3 regions of the Arthrobacter sp. zg.Y820 genome follow, and region 1 is predicted to be linked to each of the others. Evidence: predicted binding sites of a transcription regulator. Region 1 holds the regulator's gene; each other region holds the start of a gene.
What was found. The regulator LexA, encoded in region 1, represses DNA repair genes until DNA is damaged. The targets are predictions, from matches to a motif close to TCGAACANNTGTTCGA.
Positions count from the first base shown of each region.

Region 1 (7,109 bases):
ACTCCGAAGCAGGCACCCGCCTGCACGTGATGGTCCGCGAGGGCCTGGCCGCTGAACTGGAGCCGTTCGTCACCCATGAGTAAAGACACCACCGGCGAAGTCCTGGAACTGCTGGACACCGCCGTCGCTGGCATGGGCGGACAAAACCGCCCGGGCCAGCATGAAATGGCCCGCCAGGTCACGCACGCGATCGACGAGAAACAGCATCTGCTGGTTCAGGCGGGCACCGGCACCGGCAAGTCGCTGGCCTACCTGGTGCCGCTGATTCATCATGCGCTGGAAAGCACCAAGCCCACGCTGGTCTCCACTGCCACACTGGCGCTGCAGTCCCAGATCGTGGGCCGCGACCTGCCGCGGCTGCTCAAGACGCTCAAGCCCAACCTGCCGCGCGAGGTCGACGTCGCGCTGCTCAAGGGCCGCAGCAACTACGTCTGCCTGCACAAAACCGGCGGGGGATTTCCGGAAGAGGAGGACCCCGCCGGCGCCCTGTTCACCATGGGAGAGGACCGCGCGGTGGGACATCCGGCACCGGCACCCACCTCGGCGATGGGACGCGAGGTGGTGCGGCTGCGCGAATGGGCCGAGGAAACCGACACCGGCGACCGCGACGACCTGATTCCGGGAGTCAGCGACAAATCCTGGCGCCAGGTCTCGGTGACCTCGATGGAGTGCCTGGGCGCGCAGAAATGCCCCGTGGCCGCCGAATGCTTCAGCGAGCGCGCACGCGCCCAGGCGGCTGTGGCCGACGTCGTCATCACCAACCACGCCATGCTCGCCATCGCGGCCTTCGAAGGGCTGGCCGTGCTGCCGGACTATGACGTGGTGGTCATCGATGAAGCCCACGAGCTGCAGGACCGGGTGACCGGCGCGGTCACCGGACAGTTGTCCGGAACCGTGATCTCCGCAGCGGTGACTGCCGCCCGCAAGCACACCTCCGCTTCCGTGGAGGAACTGGCCCAAGCGTCCCGAGCCTTTGAGAAATCTATGGAGAACGTGCCCTCGGGCCTGCTCGCCGCCGGATTGAACGAGGAGCAGGAGCAGGCAGTGGGCCGGGTCCGGGAAGCCTGCCGGGTGGCGCTCTCCGACTCCAAGCCCGAGCCCGGGGAAACCGCCGACGGCGGACGCCAGACCGCGCGGTCGCGGCTGATGGCCGTGCTGTCGCTCTGTGAGCGGCTGCTGGGTGCTCCCTCGGCCGGTGAGGTGATCTGGGCTTCGCGGCCCAGCTCCTTCTCGCCGTCGGGCGGCTACTCGCCCCCGGATGAGACCGCTCCCGCCACCCTGAACGTGGCCCCGCTGTCGGTCGCCGGCCGGCTGCGTGAAGGGCTGTTCGACGGCCACACCGTGGTCCTGACCTCGGCGACCCTTGCCATCGGATCCGAATTTGGCCCTGTGGCCGGCGCTCTGGGGCTCCTGGGGCCGGGCGCGCCGTCGTGGACGGGGACCGACGTCGGCAGTCCGTTCGACTATCCGCGGCAGGGCGTGCTGTACGTGGCGAAGGACCTGCCCAAGCCCGAGCGCGGCACCTCGGAGGCGCAGCTGGATGAAATCGAGGCGCTTCTGAAGGCCTCGAACGGCGGAGCACTGGGACTGTTCTCCTCGCGCCGGGCGGCCGAGGAGGCCGCCGACGCGATGCGCACCCGGGTGGATTTCCCGATCCTGTGCCAGGGGGAGTCCTCGATGTCCTCGCTCGTCAAGCAGTTCTCCGAGGAACCCGACACCTGCCTGTTTGGCACCATGTCGCTGTGGCAGGGCGTTGACGTGCCGGGTGCCGCCTGCAGGCTGGTGCTGATTGACCGCATACCGTTCCCGCGTCCGGATGACCCGCTGATGACCGCGCGCACCCGCGCAGTGGCCAAGGCCGGCGGCAACGGCTTCATGTCAGTTGCCGCGACCCACGCGGCCGTCCGGCTGGCGCAGGGTGCCGGCCGTCTGATCCGTGCCGCGGGGGACCGCGGTGTGGTGGCCATCCTGGACTCCCGCTTGGCCACGGCCCGCTACGGCAGCTTCCTGAAGGCAGCCCTGCCGCCGTTCTGGTCCACGACTGACCGCTCTGTGGTGCTCTCGGTCCTGGGACGGCTCGCCGAGCAGTCGGCGGCTGCGGAGAAGGCCCCTGCGCGGAAGTAGCGCCGGCACCACTGAACGGAAAGGGCGGTCGGAGATAACTCCGACCGCCCTTTCCGCGTTACTCCACCCGTTATCCGCTCCAGCCCTCGCGGGAGAGCACCCGTGGAATCCCGCCCCGGGGACCGCTGCTGTGTGCGGGGCCCGCTAGAGCGAGCGCATCACCGAGACAACCTTGCCCATGATGACTGCATGGTCGCCCACGATGGGCTCATAGCGCGTGTTCTGCGGCAGCAGCCAGGTGTGGCCGTTGCGCTGCCGGAAGGTCTTGACCGTGGCTTCGTCATCCAGCAGGGCGGCAACGATGTCGCCGTTCTCAGCCGTGGGCTGCCGGCGGACAACCACCCAGTCACCGTCGCAAATCGCGGCGTCGACCATGGAGTCGCCCGAGACCCTGAGCATGAACAGGTCTCCGTGACCCACCAGCTGGCGGGGCAGCGGCATGATGTCCTCGACAACCTGTTCAGCGAGGATCGGACCGCCGGCGGCGATGCGGCCCACCAGCGGCACCATGGCCGTGTCAACGGAGGTCGACAGCTCGGTGACCGTGGCCATTCCGGCAGCCGAGCCTGCTTTGTCGCCGGCGCCGTCTTCGCCGGTGCGGGAGCCGGCGGCTGCCGGCGCAGACTCGGCCGGGGAACCGGCTGAGTCCTCGCCCGGAGCGACGGCCTTCCCGTCCCGCAGCATTAGCGGAATCAGGATTTCCATGGCGCGGGGGCGCTTGGGGTCGCGGCGGATGTAGCCGAGCTTCTCCAGCTGCATGAGCTGATGGGTCACGCTGGAAAGGCTTGCCAGCCCCACGGTGTCTCCGATTTCCCGCATGGTGGGCGGATAACCGTTGGTGCTGACGGAACGCTGGATCATCTCCAGGACGGTCTTCTGCCGCGGAGTCAGACCTTTCGCACGCGCACGGGAGCCGGTTGCCGCTGGCTGGTTGGTGCTGTCTTCGGAAGCAGTCCTGCGGGCCACGTGGGGTTCCCTTCGGGGTCAGCTGGTCCGGTCGGTGCCGGAGCTGGTCGGGTGAATGTCGGGGTTGGAACGCTGTGCAAGCCGTGCCGGCGGTTATGTCAGAGGCAGCTGATTCAGTGGTCCTGTACGAACCGCTGCGGAGCCCGCGCTCCGGCTTCGGTCCGGACGGAACCGGATGAACCTCTTCCTCATGCTCAACGCTAGGCGAGCGGAGCAACGTTTTCAAACATTTGTTCGAGCGAGTCTCGACTTTGTTAGTAGATAGGTGCTAGAAATGAGTTCACAAGAATCGAACATACTTTCGATGATGGCAGCGCGCCGGAGTCCAAAGATGTCTGATAGCTTCCAATCGTTCGAATATGGCTTCGGTTATTTCCTGCGGCCATCGAACCGGAAAGGTGCTGAAATGCCCGCCCAGATACACCTGTCAAACCCCATCTCACGTTTCATCTCCGCCCCGGCCCGACCTCAGCTGACGGCCGCCCGGGCCTCAGCGCCGAGGCCCGTTGCCGGGTCCACCAATCCGGCCGCTGTGCCGGTGCCCGCCGAGCGGCGGCAACTGCGGCTGACGCGCCGCGGCCGGCTGGTATTTATCGGCCTTCCCCTGATGCTGACCGCGGCTGCCGCACTCACGGTCCTGGGATTCTTCACGGCTCCCGCCATGGCCTCCTCGGGCGGGGCGCCCGACGTTACGCAGACCGTGCAGGTGAGCGTCGGTGCCGGTGATTCTTTGTGGGCCTTGGCCGAGGAATTTGCTCCCGACCGCGATCCCCGCGATGTGGTCGCGGAGATCATGGAGCTGAACAACCTTTCCGATGACCGGGTTCCGGTCGGCGTGCAGCTGTTCATTCCCACCCAGCGCTGAGGCGCCACGGCGCTGCACAAACACAAACGGTGCAATCGCAAGTTGATGTGCCGGCGGCGCGGCGCAATGACACACGGCGCTATCCCAAGCGGCGCAATCACACACGGCGCCATTACAAACAGCGCAACTCGGGGCGTAACAACCCGCCTGCCCGGCCGGAGGGATTCTTCCCGCCCCGCCTTCGAGTCTTAAGCTGTACAGGTGACTGAACAGCTGGAAAGACTGAACCGACTTCCCCTGCGCGAGGATCTCCGAGGACTGACACCCTACGGTGCGCCGCAGCTGGACGTGCCCATCCTGCTCAACGTCAACGAGAACACCCACGGGCTGCCCGACCAGGTGCGGAAGGCGATCGTAGCTTCCGTTGAGCGGGCGGTGGCCGGACTGAACCGTTATCCGGACCGGGAATTCACTGAACTTCGCGAGCGGCTTGCCGGCTATCTCGGCCACGGACTGAGCCCGGAGAACATCTGGGCCGGCAACGGCTCCAACGAGGTCCTGCAACAGATCCTCCAGGCCTTCGGCGGCCCGGGCCGGACCGCCATGAGCTTCCCGCCCACCTATTCCATGTATCCGCTGCTGGCCAGCGGCACCGGCACCCGCTATGTCACGGGCGTCCGCAGCGGCGATTTCACGCTGACCCCGGAAGCCGCAGCGGAACAGGTCCGCGAGCAGGCCCCGAATATCGTCTTCCTCTGCACGCCGAACAACCCCACCGGCACTGCGCTGCCGCTCGAGGTGGTGGAAGCCGTGTACGAGGCGGGCGCCGCGTCACAGGCCATAGTGATTGTGGACGAGGCCTACGGGGAGTTCTTCCACGCCGGCACCCCCAGCGCCCTGCAGCTGCTGCCCGGCCGCGAACGGCTGATCATCTCCCGCACCATGAGCAAGGCCTTCGCGCTGGCCGGAGCCCGGGTCGGCTACATGGCCGCGGCACCCGAAGTCACCGACGCCCTGCGCCTCGTGCGGCTGCCCTACCACCTCTCGGCCATCACGCAGGCCACTGCCAATGCCGCACTGGAACACGCGGAAGCGCTGCTGGCCAACGTCGAAGCCATCAAGGTCCAGCGGGACCGCATTGTCGCCGAGCTGCTCAGCCTGGGCCTGAAGCCTGCGCCGTCCGACGCCAACTTTGTCTTCTTCGGAGGTGTGGAAAACCCGCACGCACTGTGGGAGGGGCTGCTGGAGGCGGGCGTGCTGGTGCGCGACGTCGGCATCCCCGGCCATCTGCGCGTCACGGCCGGCACCGAAGCGGAAACCAGCGTTTTCCTGGCCCGGCTGCGCGAGCTCCTGGCAGCCGGCATCCGCTAGGCCACAGGCAGCGGCACGGCGGCGGCACCGGCGCCGGCCGGTCCGCGGCCGGCGGAGACCAAGCCGCAGACACCGACAGACACTAAACTGTTAGCAGAGACCACCTTCTTTCAAAGGAAAACCATGACCGTGGAGACCACCACCGGACGCACCGCACGCCTGGAACGGGTGACCAGTGAATCGTCAGTGGTTGTGGAGCTGGACCTGGACGGAACCGGCCAGTCCAACATCAGCACCTCGGTGCCGTTCTACGACCACATGCTGACGGCCCTGGCCAAGCACTCCCTGATCGACCTCACGGTCCAGGCCACGGGTGACACCCACATCGATGTGCACCACACCGTCGAGGACATTGCCATCAGCATCGGTGAGGCGCTCAAGATCGCCCTGGGCAACAAGGCAGGAATCCGCCGCTTCGGCGAGGCCACCATTCCCCTGGACGAGGCCCTGGCCAACGCCGTCGTCGACATCTCCGGGCGGCCCTATCTGGTGCATTCCGGTGAACCGGCGGGGCAGGAATACCACCTGATCGGCGGACACTTCACCGGGTCGCTGACCCGCCACGTCTTCGAGGCCATCACCCTCCACGCCCAGATCTGCCTGCACATGACGGTGCTCGGCGGCCGGGATCCGCACCACATCGTGGAGGCCCAGTTCAAGGCCTTTGCCCGTGCGCTGCGCGCCGCCGTCGAACCCGATCCCCGCGTTGAGGGCATCCCCTCCACGAAGGGTGCCCTGTGACGGCGCGCAACGTGACGGTCCTCGACTACGGGTCCGGGAACATCCGCTCCGCCGTCCGGGCCCTCGAGCACGTCGGCGCCAACGTCACCCTCAGCTCCAAATCCGATGACGTGCTCAACGCCGACGGGCTCCTGGTCCCCGGTGTCGGCGCCTTCGCGGCCGTCATGCAGGGGCTCAAGGAAGTGGACGCCCTGCGCCTGATCGGCCGCCGCGTTGCCGGCGGACGCCCCGTCATGGGCATCTGCGTCGGACTGCAGGTCCTCTTCGACGAGGGCGTGGAACACGGTGTCAGCACCCCCGGAATGGGGGAGTGGCCCGGCGTCGTCGAGCGCCTCAAGGCTGATGTTGTTCCGCACATGGGCTGGAACACCGTCCAGCCGCCGGAGGGCTCACAGCTGTTCGCCGGCATCGAGGATGAACGCTTCTACTTTGTGCACAGCTACGGTGTGCAGAAATGGGACTTCGATGTCACCCAGCCCGCCATGCGCGCACCCCAGGTCACCTGGGCCGAACATGGCAGCCGCTTTGTCGCCGCGGTGGAAAACGGTCCGCTGACAGCCACCCAGTTCCATCCGGAAAAGTCCGGTGATGCCGGTGCGGCATTGCTGGAAAACTGGCTGAAGACGCTGGGCTAGGGCGATGTGGAGTCTTCTTCTCATGGGTCTGGCCGGGCTGCTGATCGGCGGCGCCATCTCCTTCCGCAGCCAGGGCATGTCCAAAATCATCGTCGTTCTCTTCTGGATCCTTGCGGGCATGTCCCTGCTCGGCGCCTACCTCCTGATCGACAGCGGCTCCTGAGCCGCCCGTTCCTGATCCGCCCTCCGGCACCGCATCATCCGGACAAACCTCCCCACGGAAAGCAGAACCATGTCACTTGTTGAAACTCCCGTCCTTGAGCTGCTGCCCGCCGTGGACATCGCAGACGGCCAGGCCGTGCGCCTGGTCCAGGGTGAGGCCGGCAGCGAAACCAGCTACGGCGACCCGCTGGACGCCGCCATGGCCTGGCAGAACGACGGCGCGGCCTGGGTTCACCTCGTGGACCTGGACGCAGCCTTCGGCCGCGGCTCCAACCTCCCGCTGCTCAAGCGCGTGGTGGAACAGC
Region 1 is NZ_JASKLX010000013.1:31,153-38,261, forward strand. Features, by position in the region: gene hflX (GTPase HflX) at 1-83, shown strand, start outside; gene QNN99_RS15275 (ATP-dependent DNA helicase) at 76-2,124, shown strand; gene lexA (transcriptional repressor LexA) at 2,269-3,090, opposite strand; gene QNN99_RS15285 (LysM peptidoglycan-binding domain-containing protein) at 3,497-3,955, shown strand; gene QNN99_RS15290 (histidinol-phosphate transaminase) at 4,157-5,266, shown strand; gene hisB (imidazoleglycerol-phosphate dehydratase HisB) at 5,390-6,007, shown strand; gene hisH (imidazole glycerol phosphate synthase subunit HisH) at 6,004-6,642, shown strand; gene QNN99_RS15305 (CG2302 family histidine operon protein) at 6,647-6,805, shown strand; gene priA (bifunctional 1-(5-phosphoribosyl)-5-((5-phosphoribosylamino)methylideneamino)imidazole-4-carboxamide isomerase/phosphoribosylanthranilate isomerase PriA) at 6,875-7,109, shown strand, end outside.

Region 2 (7,109 bases), on a different contig from region 1:
TGCGCCACCTGTGACGGGTTCTTCTTCCGGGACCGGGACGTTCTGGTGGTCGGCGGCGGGGATTCAGCCATGGAGGAGGCCCTGTTCCTGAGCCGGTTCGGCAAAACCGTCACCGTGATCGTCCGCCGCGGAGAGCTGCGGGCCTCACGGATCATGGCGCTGCGGGCGAAAAGCCACGACAAAATCCGGTTCGAGTGGAACAGCGAGGTCACCGCCGTTCATGGCACCGACAAGGTCACCGGCGTAACCCTGACCGACACGGTCACCGGGGACAAGCGCGAGCTCCGCGCCGACGGCCTGTTTGTCGCCATCGGCCATGTGCCGCGCACCGAACTGCTGCACGGGCAGGTGGAGCTGGATGCGGAGGGCTACATCACCGTTGCCGTTCCCACCACCGCCACCACTGCCGACGGCGTTTTTGCGTGCGGCGATGCCGTGGACCACCGCTACCGCCAGGCCATCACCGCTGCCGGCACCGGCTGCGCCGCAGCCCTCGACGCCGAACGCTATCTGGCCGCCCTGGAAGACGCCGACAGCATCGCCACCGCACTAGTAGAAGGAAAATAAATGTCTGAACGAATTCCTGAGTCCGCCGACCTGCCCGTTGCCGTGATCGGCGCCGGGCCAATCGGCCTCGCCGCTGCGGCGCACCTGCTGGAGAACGGTCTGACTCCGCTGATCTTTGAAGCCGGAGACCAGCCCGCCGCCGCCGTGCGGGACTGGGGCCATGTGCAGCTGTTCTCGCCGTGGCAGTACAACGTGGACGCCGCTGCGCGCCGGCTGCTCGAGGCCCACGGCTGGCAGGCACCGGATCCGGCGGTATTGCCCACCGGCACCGAGCTGGTCGAGCAGTATGTGGAACCGCTGGCACGCACGGCTCCGATTGCAGCAGCCCTGCACCCCAGCTCGCGTGTGCTCGCCGTCAGCCGCGCCGGCCTGGACCGCACCCGAACCGCCGGCCGGGATGCCGCGCCCTTCCTTCTCCGGGTGCAGGCCGCCGACGGCAGCATCACCGACCACCTGGCCCGCGCCGTCGTCGACGCCTCCGGCACCTGGAGCCAGCCGAATCCGCTGGGGCAGGCCGGTCTTCCGGCCCTCGGCGAGCAGGACGCACGGCAGCTGATTTCCCGCCCCCTGCCCGACGTCACCGGCCGCGACCGGGACCGTTTCGCCGGCCGCCGTGTCCTGGTGGTGGGCGCCGGGCATTCCGCGGCCAACACGCTGCTGTCCCTGGCCGACCTGGCCGAAAGCGCACCGGACACCCGCATCCTGTGGGCCATCCGCGGCGCCGACGCCACGCGGCTGTACGGCGGGGGAGACCTGGACGGGCTGCCGGCACGGGGTGCCCTCGGATCCCGGCTGCGGGATCTGGTCCGGTCGGGCCGGATCGAACTGCACACCTCCTTCACCCTCACCGCGCTGAAGGCGGCGGATTCGCTGCTGGTCACCGGGTCAACGCCCGACGGCGAAACCTCCCTGGAAGTCGACGTCCTGATCCCGGCCACCGGCTTCCGGCCCGAGCTGGAACTGCTGCGCGAAATCCGGCTGGATCTGGATCCTGCTGTGGAAGCGCCCCGCGCCCTGGGACCGCTGATTGACCCGGAATTCCACAGCTGCGGCACGGTGCCGCCGCACGGAGCCCGGGTGCTGGCCCATCCGGAGAAGGACTTCTACATTGTCGGCATGAAGTCCTACGGCCGGGCGCCCACCTTCCTGCTGGCCACCGGCTACGAGCAGGTCCGGTCCGTTGCTGCCGCTCTGGCGGGCAACTGGGTTGCTGCTGACCAGCTCGAGCTGGAGCTTCCGGAGACCGGCGTCTGTTCCACCGATCTTGGCGGGGGCGGCTGCGACACTGAGGTCTCGGCGTCGTCGTGCTGCGAAACCGAAGCCGAGCCGGCGCCGGCAGCGGCAGCGTCGTCGTGCTGCGAAACCGAGACCGAGCCGGCGGCTTCGGCGTCGTCGTGCTGCGAAGCCCCGGCGGCGGGACCACAGCCGGTCTCGCTTGGTTTCGCCACCGGGAGTGCTCACGGACGTTCGGGGGAATCCGGCTCCGGATCCTCCGGCGCTCCGGGATCTCCCGGCACAGGCGGCTGCTGCTAGGCGCCGCTGACGGTCAGCACCAGCAGCGTGATGTTCAGCCCCACCAGAAGCAGTGCAATCACCACGCCCAGCGCCGTCGTCCACCAGCGGTTGCAGTGCACGCCCATCAGGTCCTTGCGGGAGGTCAGCCAGACCAGCGGAATCAGGGCAAACGGGATGCCGAAGGACAGGATGACCTGGCTCAGGACCAGCGCCCAGGTGGGGTCGATGCCTGCCGCAAGGATCAGCAGGGCCGGAATCAGGGTGACCAGGCGTCGCAGCAGCATCGGAATCCGGATCTTCAGCAGCCCCTGCATGATCTCCGCGCCGGCATAGGCGCCCACCGACGTCGAGGCCAGGCCGGAGGCAAGGAGTCCCACCGCAAAGAGGGTCGCTACGACGCCGCCCAGCGAGGCAGCGATGGCGGCGTGCGCGCCCTCCAACGTGTCGGTGCCCTCGACCCCCTGCAGCGAACTCGCCGCCAGCAGCAGGATTGCCAGGTTCACCGTTCCGGCCACTGCCAGGGCAATGGTGACATCCCACCGCGTGGCCCTGATCAGCATGGGTGTGGTCAGGCTGGCGCTGCGGTCCGGGAAGCGGTCCCGGGTCAGTGCGGAATGCGCGTAAATGGCGTGCGGCATGACGGTGGCGCCAAGAATGGAAGCGGCAAGCAGTACGGATTCGCTGCCCTCAAAGCGGGGGACCAGGCCGTTTGCCAGGGCACCGGCGTCGGGCGGTGCAATAACGACGCCGGCGGTAAACCCGACGGCGATGATCGCCATCATGGAAATGATGACGTATTCGAAGGTCCGGTGCCGCCCGCTGCCCTGCAGCGCCAGCACGGCCAAGGAAATTGAGCCGGTGATGACGCCGCCGAGCAGCAGCGGCAGGTCGAACAGCAGCCAGAGGGCCACTGCTCCGCCGATGACTTCGGCGACGTCGGTAGCCATCGCCACCAGTTCCGCCTGGAGCCAGTAGAGCCGGCGCGCGGATTTGCGGCCGATCCTTTCACCCAGAAGTTCGGGCAGGGACCTGCCGGTGACCAGTCCCAGCTTGGCTGAGAGGTATTGGATGAGCCACGCCATGGTGTTCGCCGCAACCACAACCCACACCAGCAGGTAGCCGAAGCGGGCTCCTGCGGTCATGTTGCTGGCGACGTTGCCGGGATCCAGATAGGCGACCCCGGCTACCAGTGCCGGGCCAAGCATCCAGAGCAGGCGTTTGGGCGCAGGCGGTGATGCCGGCGGTGGGGAACCCGCTGGTGGGCGTCCCGCCGGTTCGGATCCCCCTGGCTGGAGGAGGGGCGTCTTGCGGCTCATACCAGCAACCTAGCACGGAAGTTCGGGCGACCGAAGATAAGTTAGCGGTGTCTCGAAAAAGGGGAGCCAAGTCTTGACCTATGGGACCTGGGGAGCCGGGGAAGGTCGTGGGGTGTGGTCTGGGGGAGGGGTCTGGGTCTCCGGGCTGGACGCGCGGAAGAGGAAATGCTCGACATGAAGGGGCGTAGGTAGTCCGTTGAAAAAGACAGGTATTTGCGGGTCACCAAATCGTCCTGTTTGGGACTGTTTTAGGCCTTTTCCAACCCGGAAATGTCAGTGCCGGGTGAAAGTCTGAAGTCATGGATCGGAACGGATCTTCGACCGGGACTCCCGGCACTGGCGGTGAGGCTGCAGCTTGCAGTCGGTTCGTCTTTGTCGCCGAGCCTGGGGTGGCCGGCACTGATCCTGCTGCCGGTGCCGGGGTTGATCCTGTTGCTGGCGACGGGGCTGACGTTCAAGGATCCGGTGGCTCTCCAGTTCCTTCATCCTCTGTTGGTTCTGTCCATTCCCCTGAGGCGTCTGGCGCCGGTTACCGGGACGGGTTTACCGGGTTCCTGACCCTGCAGAACGTGGAGTCGTTGACCGAGGAGCAAACCGGGACGGTGTTGGCCCGGCTCAATCATTTGTCGCGGTGGGTGCAGGCGCAGCAGGCTCGGGTCCTGTCCCGGTTGCAGACCGTTTACGAGGACGAGACGCTATCCGTTACCGGGTTGCGGGATGCGGAGATGGCGTTCAGTCTCGCTGCGGAGGAAGCCGCGACCATTCTGGGGGTGCCTGCCGGTACTGGAAAGGCGTTGATGAGTCAGGCCGGTGATCTCTGCACCAGGAACACGGCCACGCTGCAGGCGTTGGAGGCCGGACAGATCAGTTACGGGCACGTGGAGACCCTGGTGGAGCAGTGTGTGGGAGTGGTGCCGGCGGAGCTGCCCGGGTTCGAGGCGGAGTTGCTGGGTCTGGCGGCGGGTCAGACCAGAACCCAGTTTCGGGTGAAGGCTCACCGGTTGCGGGAGCAGTACTATCCGGAAACCATTGTGCAGCGGCAGTTGACGGCGTTTGAGCAGCGGATGGTGTGGGTGCGGCCGGAGCCGGACGGGATGTCCTGGCTCTCGGCGTTGCTGCCTGCCGAGAAAGCCCAAGCGATTTTTACTCAGCTTAGTGTTGCGGCCCGGGGTGAGCAGGCCGCCGGAGACACGCGCACGGTGGATCAGTTGCGCACGGACATTCTGACGGACTTACTCGGCGGCCACGACCATGAATGCGGTGATGCCGACGGCGCCGGTCGAGGGGCCGGAAAGGGCAGGAAGGGCAAGGGCCTCGGCAAGAATTCCGGTTCCGGGAAGGGGTCCGGGTCCTGCCGGATTGGTCATGGTCCCCGGGCTCGGACGGAGATCCTGGTGGTGATCAACGCCGAAACCCTCTTCGGTGCCGATGATCAGCCGGCGGAACTGAACGGGTACGGACCGATCAGTCCCGTAACGGCTCGGCGGATGGCCCGCGAGGCCATGAAATGGACACCGGTGGAACGCGATCCGGACACCGAAGAGATCCTGCGCGTGGGAAAGCGACGAAAGGTTCCCGACGGATTGAAACGGGTCCTGCGGGTGCGGGACGGAACCTGCCGGTTCCCGGGGTGCCGGACCAATGCGGTGATTTCCGAGATCGACCACACCAAACCGTGGGCGCAGGGCGGGCCGACAGATCATGACAACCTGGAGCATTTGTGCCGGCGGCATCACATGTTCAAAACCGAAGGGTTCTGGAAAGCCAGGCAGCCTCGTCCCGGGGTGATTGAGTGGACCTCACCGGGCGGCAGGTGTTACCGGACCGAACCGCAACTGAGCCTGTCCCGGGAAACCGGTGAGGGCTCTCAGGAAACCTGTGATGGTGCCAGCGGACTGCAAACGGGTATCAAGGCGAATGGTGGCCAGGCGAATCGCGGAGGCAACGCAACGGGCATTGATTCATCACCTGCCAATGATGCCGGTGGTCCAAGCGCCCCCGGCGATTCGAGTGCTCCAAGTGCTCCAGATGATCCGGATGGCTACGGAGACAATCCGCCGCCCTTCTAGGTTCGTCCGGAATGCCCCAATGCTCCAGTCTCATGATCCTTACCCTCTGTACTTCAAGCCTGGATACCACCACTGTCCCGGCCGTCCTGAGGGGATGGCAAAGAAGATGACGGAGAAGAGGTGGCATCCACTCGATCGGAAGTCTCTTTGCCTAGGGTCATCGTGTGGCCATCTCCGTCCGGCTGCCGGACAGCAGCGCGGGCTTCGTCCCGACCGGCCGTATTGTGCCGATGTGAAGCGGCCAGCCACAGGATGGCCCCTGCCACGGGAAGGACAACAACCGTTGCCGCCCACACAGGACGGGAAGAAGACGGGACCCAGCCGGAATTGGCAATGCTAAAGAGCGCACCGACAGCCAGAGTCACATATAAAACCAGTGACGTGGCCACCAGGGGAACCCACATCAGGTATTCGACAGGCATAACCAAACCTTGCGCTTTCATCATGAACAGAGAAGCAATTAGCAATGAACGGAGAACGGCCATCGGCTGGAAATCGACGCCATTCCAGAATATGTATCAGCACCACTGTCGCGCCTCATCCCATGTGATGACTTCGGATCCGGTTGTCTCCTGACCGCGTAGTCGGTCGCGGTGAGACTCCGGGAGAACCCTAGGCTGGAACCATGAGCACCCCGTCACCAGTACAGTCACCGGCCGGCCTTCCTCGCGCGGCAAGCCTCTTCCGCGCCGTTTCAGCAGCACTGAGCATCCCCATGGCCCTTCTGATCCCGCTGTGGATTACGGCAGGGCGCACCCTTTTCGGTATCGAGGGCAATCTGGTCGCGATCTTCGCGGCAACGGCAGGACCGCTTCTGGCCGTGCTGATGCTGGTGTCAGCCGTACGAATCACCGTGTCCGCAACCCGATACCAAAACTTTGGAGCGCCGCTGCGGACGTCATTCCTGCTGCTGGCCGTTTGGGCTGCCGGTGGCGCCTTCGGCTTTCTGGTGCCCGACGTCGGCGGCTCACCCGGGCGGACCGGTTCAGTAATGTCTGCACTGCTGGGAGAAGAGGCAGCGGGAATTTCCGCCGCTCTGGCCAATCCCGCGGGCATTCTCACCCTGGGCCTGACCGTGTCGCTGGTTGTGGTGTCGCTCCGGGAGGGAGCGCAGCTCGAGGGAGAGAGGCGCAAGCGTGCAGCTGTTCTCCGCCACTGATTCCGGCTGCTCTCACTCCAGGGGAGGCGCAGAAGCGACGCCGCTGCGCTGTTCCCAGGGGAGTCTGCCCGTGACCTCAAGCTGCAGGGTGTAGCTGAGGAAGGTTCGGATGAGGACGATCAGGGCGAGCACACCCAGCGATTCAAAGGTGGGAGTCACAGCCACGGTGCGGATGATGTCCGCGGCAACGAGCAGCTCCAGGCCCAGGAGGATGGACCGGCCCAGCTGTTGCCGATAGGGCTCATAAACGGGCTGTCCGGTGCGCCGAAGGAGAGCGCGCACCGCGGAGACGCTCGCGATGACGGCCCCCGCAATGATGACCGCAACACCGGCCAGATCAACGATTTCCCCGGCTTCCTCGATGATGCCCTTGAAATCCATCTCCGTGCTCCGCTCCCGGACCGCCGTTGGGTTCAGCCGGGCGCTCCGCCCTATCTCCATAAGCCCTGCGGGTCTTGTCCCTGTCAAGGGAAAGGCGTCCGG
Region 2 is NZ_JASKLX010000009.1:190,282-197,390, reverse strand. Features, by position in the region: gene trxB (thioredoxin-disulfide reductase) at 1-567, shown strand, start outside; gene QNN99_RS09835 (NAD(P)-binding protein) at 568-2,100, shown strand; gene QNN99_RS09830 (Nramp family divalent metal transporter) at 2,097-3,287, opposite strand; gene QNN99_RS09825 (HNH endonuclease signature motif containing protein) at 3,968-5,467, shown strand; gene QNN99_RS17505 (PLD nuclease N-terminal domain-containing protein) at 5,521-5,871, opposite strand; gene QNN99_RS09820 (hypothetical protein) at 6,093-6,626, shown strand; gene QNN99_RS09815 (DUF1622 domain-containing protein) at 6,639-7,007, opposite strand.
Region 2: QNN99_RS09825 (HNH endonuclease signature motif containing protein) is a predicted target of LexA. The motif match lies at 3,704-3,719, and genes of this name have one in related genera.

Region 3 (7,109 bases), on a different contig from region 1:
CCGGATCGACCGGAAGCCCCAGGGACGCCAGTGCCGCATGCCGGTGATGCGGGGCATTGGTGTGCAGCCGGATCCAGCCGTCGGAGCACGGATAATCTCCGGCCAGCGGATCCCAGGGCGGCGGAATTGACCAGCCCATCGGGGTGAGGGAGCCGGCGAACCAGGCCAGGGACAGGTCGGCGTCGACCACCGGAGCGCTGCTCCCGCCGAGCCGCCGGGACAGATCCGCGACGGCACCGGCAGCCTGCTCCACGGCCCATCCGGCGAAGCCCCGCACGGGAAAGGCTGCTTCCAGGGACATCGCCGTCTCTCCTCTGCCTGCCACCGGCGCTGCCGGTGGGGTACTGTACTCACACGCTAAGGGCCTGAACTATCGGGGACAAGTCATCCGGCGGGCACAGCAGCAGAGCTGTGAAGCGCCGGGTGCAGGGGGAAAAGGAAGACAAATGGACCAGGAGCAGCCGGCGGCGCCGGAACAGTGGCGGGCCGTGGCGGCAGCGCTCGCGGACGAGCGCAGGCTTCGGCTGTATGCCCGGATCATCACGGCGGCCGAGCGCGGAACTCCGCTGGACGGACAGGCTCTGGAACCCAAGGAACGCAAATCACTGGCGGCCCTGCAAAAGGCCGGTCTCGTCTCCTCGGGTGCCTGCGACGTGCAACCGGCGGGCGGCGTGTTTGCCCGGCTGCTGGCCAGCGGCAAGGAGCCGCCCGAGACCTCGGCCCGGAGGTTCCTTGCGGACGGAAAAATCGCCGCGTATCCGCGGCGGCAGGCGGACCGGCTGGAGCTGCTCCACTACATCGCCGGGCATGTTTTCGAGTCCGCCCCGGCACCTGCCGACGCTCCTCCGGTGCTGAATGAACGCGGTATCACCGAACGCCTCGCGGAGTATTCGGATGATCCGGCCGCCGTTCGCCGCTACCTGGTGGACGAGGGCATCGTGTCCCGCAATCCGGAGGGTTCACGCTACTGGCTGTCTGCCCCGCGGCCGGCCGACGGCTGGGAATTCGCCGGCTGAGGAGCAGATCCGTTCGTGGCGCTAACCCGGCAGCTGCTCTGCTATTCCGACGTTCCCGCTTCGAGGATCGACACGATGGAGAAGAGCGTGAAGCAGACGGCTCCGAGCCCAACCAGCACGTGCGCGGGGACAAAGAACGCCGGGTCTGTGCCTTCGGCTTCAGAGAGGAACGCGGCGAAGAACAGGCAGGTGAGCGCTGTTCCGATGGGCATCAGCGGGATGCGATTGGCCAGGGCAAACGTGCGGCGCCAGACGAGGGCGAGCAACAGCACCTTCGACAGGATGCTGAAGCAGATCAGCCCGAGGCCGATCAGCACGCATCCCGGGGCCAGCCGGTAGGGCTCGTGCGAGCTGAACAGCACGAATAGTCCGAGCAGCACATTGACCGTGCCGGCGGCAGCGACCAGCCAGGGCCAGGCCAAACGTTCCCCATCGCTGAATTCGTTGCGCACCTGGCGCACGATGCTCGCGACCAGGCCGATCAGCGAGGTGCAGATCGCCGACAGGCCGATCAGGACGTGGCCGGCAACGAATCCGGGAGTGTCTCCGCGCATCAACAGGCCGATCGCAAGGGAGAAGCCGACGACGGCGGCCGCAACCGGAACTGCGAGCAGCACGGCGCCGACGGCGCGGGTGTGAGCACCTTCCGGCGGGCCGCCCTGAGGCTCGAGCAACTGTGCTGACTGGATGAGCGTGAATTTTGTGGACGCGGCCGCGACGGTGCTGACGCACGCGGCGATGAAGCCGACGCCGATCACAACGAAGCCCGCCGTGAGGTTCTCCGGGGTGTTGTCCCGGTTGGCCAGAACAATGCCCCAGATGACGGCGGCGGCAGCAGCCGCGTAGCCGGAGAGCGGCAGGATGATCTCCCACACGCGCCCATAGCGGTTGATGAGCTGCCTAATGATGGTGGCTGCCGTAGTGAACAGCGCATAACAGATGGCGGTCAGCCCGGCATTGACGTGTCCGGCGACGAAGTGATCGGGGTTGTCAGGCCCGGCCAGGATGTAGAGGCCAAAGGACAGGCAGACAGCGCCCATCAGAAGCGGTATGGCACGGAAAATGACACTTATTGCATGGTTCATGGCGTCCCCGAAGGTGATCCCCGTGCGGCTTCGACAGCATGGCCGGTCCGCGTGTAGTGCCAGTTTGCGCCTGTCCCAACCGGGGAGCAACGCCGGACCCTCGCAGCGCCGCGGACCGTTGACTCGGCAGGACGGTGGGCGTCGAATGGAAGTTGCAGCCCGACCGCCACCATCCGGCGGAAACTTCCAAGGAGGCGCCGATGGCCGCCAGTTTCACGCCCCACGGCGCAGTCGCCACCCACCCCGGAGCCCGAGCTGCCACGGACCTGGGCTCGCCGGCGTCGTCCTATCTGCTGGCCGGTCCCGACACCGCCGCCAAGCCGCCGCCGGGCGGGCCGGCATCAGGGGCGCAGTCCGGGGCCGGGGCAGGAGCAGGGCCGGCCGGAACCCCGTCAGGATCCCCAGCCGCGGGCCGGAGCGGATCGCCTCCTGCCCCGCCGGACGGCGGAGGGACGGCTCCGCATTCCCGCCGCCAGATCGTGCTGGTCTTCGCCGGCCTGATCCTCGCGGTGCTGATCTCCGCCCTCGACCAAACCATCGTGTCCACCGCTCTGCCCACCATCGTGGGAGATCTGCAGGGACTTGACCACCTGTCCTGGGTCATCACCGCCTACCTGCTCACCTCCACCATCGGACTGCCGATTTACGGCAAGCTCGGCGACCTGCTCGGGCGCAAGAACATCTTCATCTTCGCGATCGCTGTGTTCCTGATCGGTTCGGCGCTGTCCGGACAGGCCCGCAGCATGACCGAGCTGATCAGCTACCGGGCACTGCAGGGCGTGGGCGGCGGCGGCCTGATCATCGGCGCCCAGGCCATCATCGGGGACATCGTGCCCGCCCGCCAGCGCGGCCGGTACATGGGGCTGATCGGCGCTGCGTTCGGGCTGGCCTCGGTGAGCGGGCCGCTGCTCGGCGGCTACCTGACGGAGTACTGGTCCTGGCGGTGGGTGTTTTACATCAACCTTCCGCTGGGCGCCGTCGCGCTGGCCGTCATCATCACCTCGCTGCACCTTCCGACGCGGTCCGGCCCGCGGCCGCCGCTGGACTACCTCGGTGCCGTGCTGCTGGCCGTGATCAGCGCCGCGCTGGTGATGCTGACCAGCTGGGGCGGGACCACCTATGCCTGGACCTCCCCGACCATCCTGGGGCTGGGGGCCGCCGCCGCCGTCGGCGTGGCAGTTTTCATTCCGGTGGAACTGCGGGCCGCCGAACCGGTCCTGCCGCTGCGGCTGTTCAGCAACCGCAACTTCCTGGTCTGCACCCTGGTGGGGTTGTCAGTGGGGCTGGCGATGTTCGGCAGCATCTCCTATCTGCCCACCTTCCTGCAGATGGTCAACGGAGCCTCCGCCACCGTGTCCGGGCTGATGATGCTGCCGATGACAGCCGGCCTGCTGCTCACCTCCATTGGCACCGGCCAGTTGATCTCGCGGACCGGAAAGTACAAGATCTATCCCGTCCTCGGCGCCGCCGTCATGATTGTCGGGCTCCTGCTCCTCTCGCGGATCTCCAACACCACGCCGTACGGGTTCACCGCCCTGGGCATGTTCGTGCTGGGGCTGGGCATCGGCGCGCTGATGCAGAACCTGGTGCTGATTGTGCAGAACAGCGTGCCCGCCCGGGACATGGGCACCGGAGTGTCCTCGGCAAACTACTTCCGGCAGATGGGCGGCTCGCTGGGGATCGCCGTTTATGGATCCGTTTTTATCCAGCGGCTGAACGACCAGGTGGCCGACGCCCCGGAACAGGCCGCCGGTGCGCTCCGCAACGGAGTGAACTCGATCAGCCCCTCGGAACTGAAGGCATTGCCGGCGCCCGTGCAGGACTTTATTGCCCGCGCCTTCGGCGACGCCCTGCCGCCGATCTTCCTGCTGGGCATTCCGGCGCTGGCCGCGGGCCTGATCCTGACCCTGTTCATCCGGCAGATCCCGCTCTCGGAAACCTCCCGGGTGGAAGTGGAGGAAAATGTCTAGGCAAAGAACGCCCCGGCATCTGATGCTCCGGCCGCAGAACGGCCGGGAGGGCCGGGAGGCCATGATCCGCAAAGCACCGCCTGAAGAGATCGGCCAGCCCCGCGGGATGGGCCTGGTTTTTGCCGGCCTGATGCTGGCCGTGCTGCTGGCGGCACTGGACCAGACCATCGTGGCCACCGCCCTGCCAACGATCGTGGGGGAGCTCAACGGGCTCGAGCACCTGTCCTGGGTGGTGACGGCCTATATCCTGGCCGCCACCATCGGGCTGCCCGTCTACGGAAAGCTCGGTGACCTGTACGGACGGCGGACGATCTTCATTTTCGCCATTGTCGTCTTCCTGCTGGGGTCCGTGCTCTCCGGCCTGGCGCAGAACATGGGCCAGCTGATTGCCTTCCGCGCACTGCAGGGCGTGGGCGGCGGCGGGCTCATGATCGGCGCCCAGGCGATCATCGGCGATATCGTGTCTCCGCGCGAACGCGGCAAATACATGGGCCTGATCGGCGCCTCCTTTGGCCTGGCCTCGGTGGGCGGGCCGCTGCTGGGCGGCTGGATCACCGACTACTTCTCCTGGCGGTGGGTGTTTTACATCAACCTGCCCATCGGTGCCGTGGCGCTCGCCGTCATCGTTTCCTCCCTGCACCTGCCCAAACCTGCCGGCGCCAAGCCGAGGCTTGACTACGCCGGAGCTGCCCTGCTGGCCGTGGCCGGCGCCGCAGTGGTGCTTCTGACCAGCTGGGGCGGGACCCCACCTACGCCTGGTCCTCGCCGCAGATCCTGGGGCTGGCCGCCGTCGCTGCGGTGGCCGCGGCCGCAATCATCCCGGTGGAACTGCGGGCGCCGGAACCGATCATGCCTCCGCGTCTGTTCCGGATCCGGAACTTCGTGCTGCCGGTCCTGGTGGGCATCGCCGTCGGCATCACCATGTTCTCCACTATTTCCTATCTGCCCACGTTCCTGCAGATGGTCAACGGCGCCTCCGCCACAGTCTCCGGGCTGATGATGCTGCCGATGATGGGCGGGCTGCTGGTCGCCTCGATCGGCACCGGACAGCTGATTTCCCGGACCGGGAAGTACAAGATCTATCCGGTGATCGGCTGCGCTGTAATCATCGCAGGGTTGGTGATGCTCTCCCGGATATCGGCGGCCACACCGTATTCCTTCACAGCCGCCGGGATGCTGGTGATGGGTCTGGGCATCGGCTGCCTGCTGCAGAACCTGGTGCTGATCGTGCAGAACAGCGTGCCGATCCGGGACATGGGCACCGCCATTTCCGCCGCCAACTTCTTCCGCCAGCTCGGGGCGTCCTTCGGCATCGCCCTGTTTGGCTCGATCTTCATCAGCCGGCTGTCCGATCAGATGGCTGCAGCCCCGCCCGGCGCCGGGGACGTGGCGTCCGGCGGCATTAACTCGCTGAGCCCGGCCCTGCTCCGGACGCTGCCGCCGCCGGTACGGGACTTCATTGCCGAGGCGTTCGGCCAGGCCCTGCCGCCGATCTTCCTGCTGTCAGTCCCGGTGGCCGCTGCGGCCCTGGGGGTGGCCCTGTTTATCCAGGAGATTCCGCTGTCCAAAAAATCACGCGTGAAAACTGGCGGGGACGCGGCGGCGTAGCCGGCAGGGTGCTGCCCGGCCGGGCAGCCGCGGCCGTTGTCAGGGGAGGGCCGTACACTGGTGTTAATCGAATATATGTTCGAAGATTATCTCTCCGGACAACTACTGTCCGGACAACAGGGTCCGCTGGTGTGGCGGGCCAACCATGGAGGATGCAGGATCAAGTCCTGCAGTCCGCATCGGCGGGAGAGTGAACTGAAGTGGGTGTCTTCAGCGAAGCAGTAGAGGTGGTGTGTTCGCCGGCCGGACAGCCGCTGCGGTTGTCCTGGCAGGGGCACACCTACAAGGTGGCGGCGGACCCGGTGCGCTGGTACGAACGCCGGAACTGGTGGGACGAAGAAGCGCGGGCCGAACGCGGGCACGGTGCCGGACTGGTGGATTCGGAGATCTGGCGCATCCAGACCCGGTTGAACGCGCGCTCGCCGCTGCGCACGCTGGATGTCTCGCACGACATTTCCACCGGCCGCTGGCGCCTGATCCGGATCCATGACGCCCTGCGGGAAAGCGCCTAGAGTCCGTCCGCCATGAGCTTTTCCCATCTGCACGCCGCCACAGCCTTCAGCGCCCACTACGGGGTGTCCTGGCCGCAGGACCTTGCGGCAGCGGCCGCCGCCGACGGAGCCGACGCGCTGGCCTGCACCGACCGGGACGGGCTGTACGGAACCGTCAAGCACCTGCGGGCCTGCATGGACGCCGGAATTGATCCGATTGTCGGCGTGGACCTGGCGGTGCTCGGCGAACCGGGGCCGGACGGGGGGTCCGCCGTCACCGGGCGGGTGGTGGTCCTCGCGCACGGCCGCCGCGGCGGCGCCGGTTACCGGGCGCTGTGCCGGCTGATCTCGGACGCCCATGCCGGCACCTCGGCGTCCGCGGCCCGCAAAGGCAGCAAGCCGGTGGGGGTGACGCTGCAGCAGCTGGCCGCACACGCCGGCGGGACCGACCGGGAGGACCCGGTCCTGACCGTGCTCGTTGGCCCCTGGTCCGACGTCGGCATCGCCATGCGCAGCCGCAGCTACGCCGTCGCCCGCACGCTCTTCTCCCGCTGGCAGGCGGTGCTGCCGCGCCGGGCGCTTGCCGTGGAGGTGGTGACGCACCTCAGCGCGCCGGGCGCCAACCTCTGCCTCGCCCACGCGGTGCGGATGTTCCGGCTGGCCGATGAACTGCAGCTGCCGGCCGTCCTCACCAACGCCGTGCGCTACGTCGACGCCGACGGCGCCGCCACCGCCGACGTCTTGGACGCCGCACGGGCGCTGACGTCCATGGCCCGGCTGGCGGACCTGCAGCCCAACGGGCAGGGCTGGCTGAAGAGCGCCGGACAGATGAAGGCGCTCGCCCGGGAAATCAGCGCCGAGGCCGGCTACGGGGGAGCGGGGGCGGCCCGCCTGCTCCGCGACACCGAGGCGCTCGCCGATGCCTGCCGAATGGACCCG
Region 3 is NZ_JASKLX010000006.1:133,699-140,807, forward strand. Features, by position in the region: gene QNN99_RS05870 (CoA transferase) at 1-301, opposite strand, end outside; gene QNN99_RS05875 (DUF2087 domain-containing protein) at 447-1,016, shown strand; gene QNN99_RS05880 (DUF2776 family protein) at 1,058-2,101, opposite strand; gene QNN99_RS05885 (MDR family MFS transporter) at 2,302-4,071, shown strand; partial or broken gene QNN99_RS05890 (MFS transporter) at 4,202-4,768, shown strand; gene QNN99_RS05895 (MFS transporter) at 4,894-5,679, shown strand; gene QNN99_RS05900 (DUF6504 family protein) at 5,880-6,191, shown strand; gene QNN99_RS05905 (DNA polymerase III subunit alpha) at 6,204-7,109, shown strand, end outside.
Region 3: QNN99_RS05900 (DUF6504 family protein) is a predicted target of LexA. The motif match lies at 5,747-5,762, and genes of this name have one in related genera.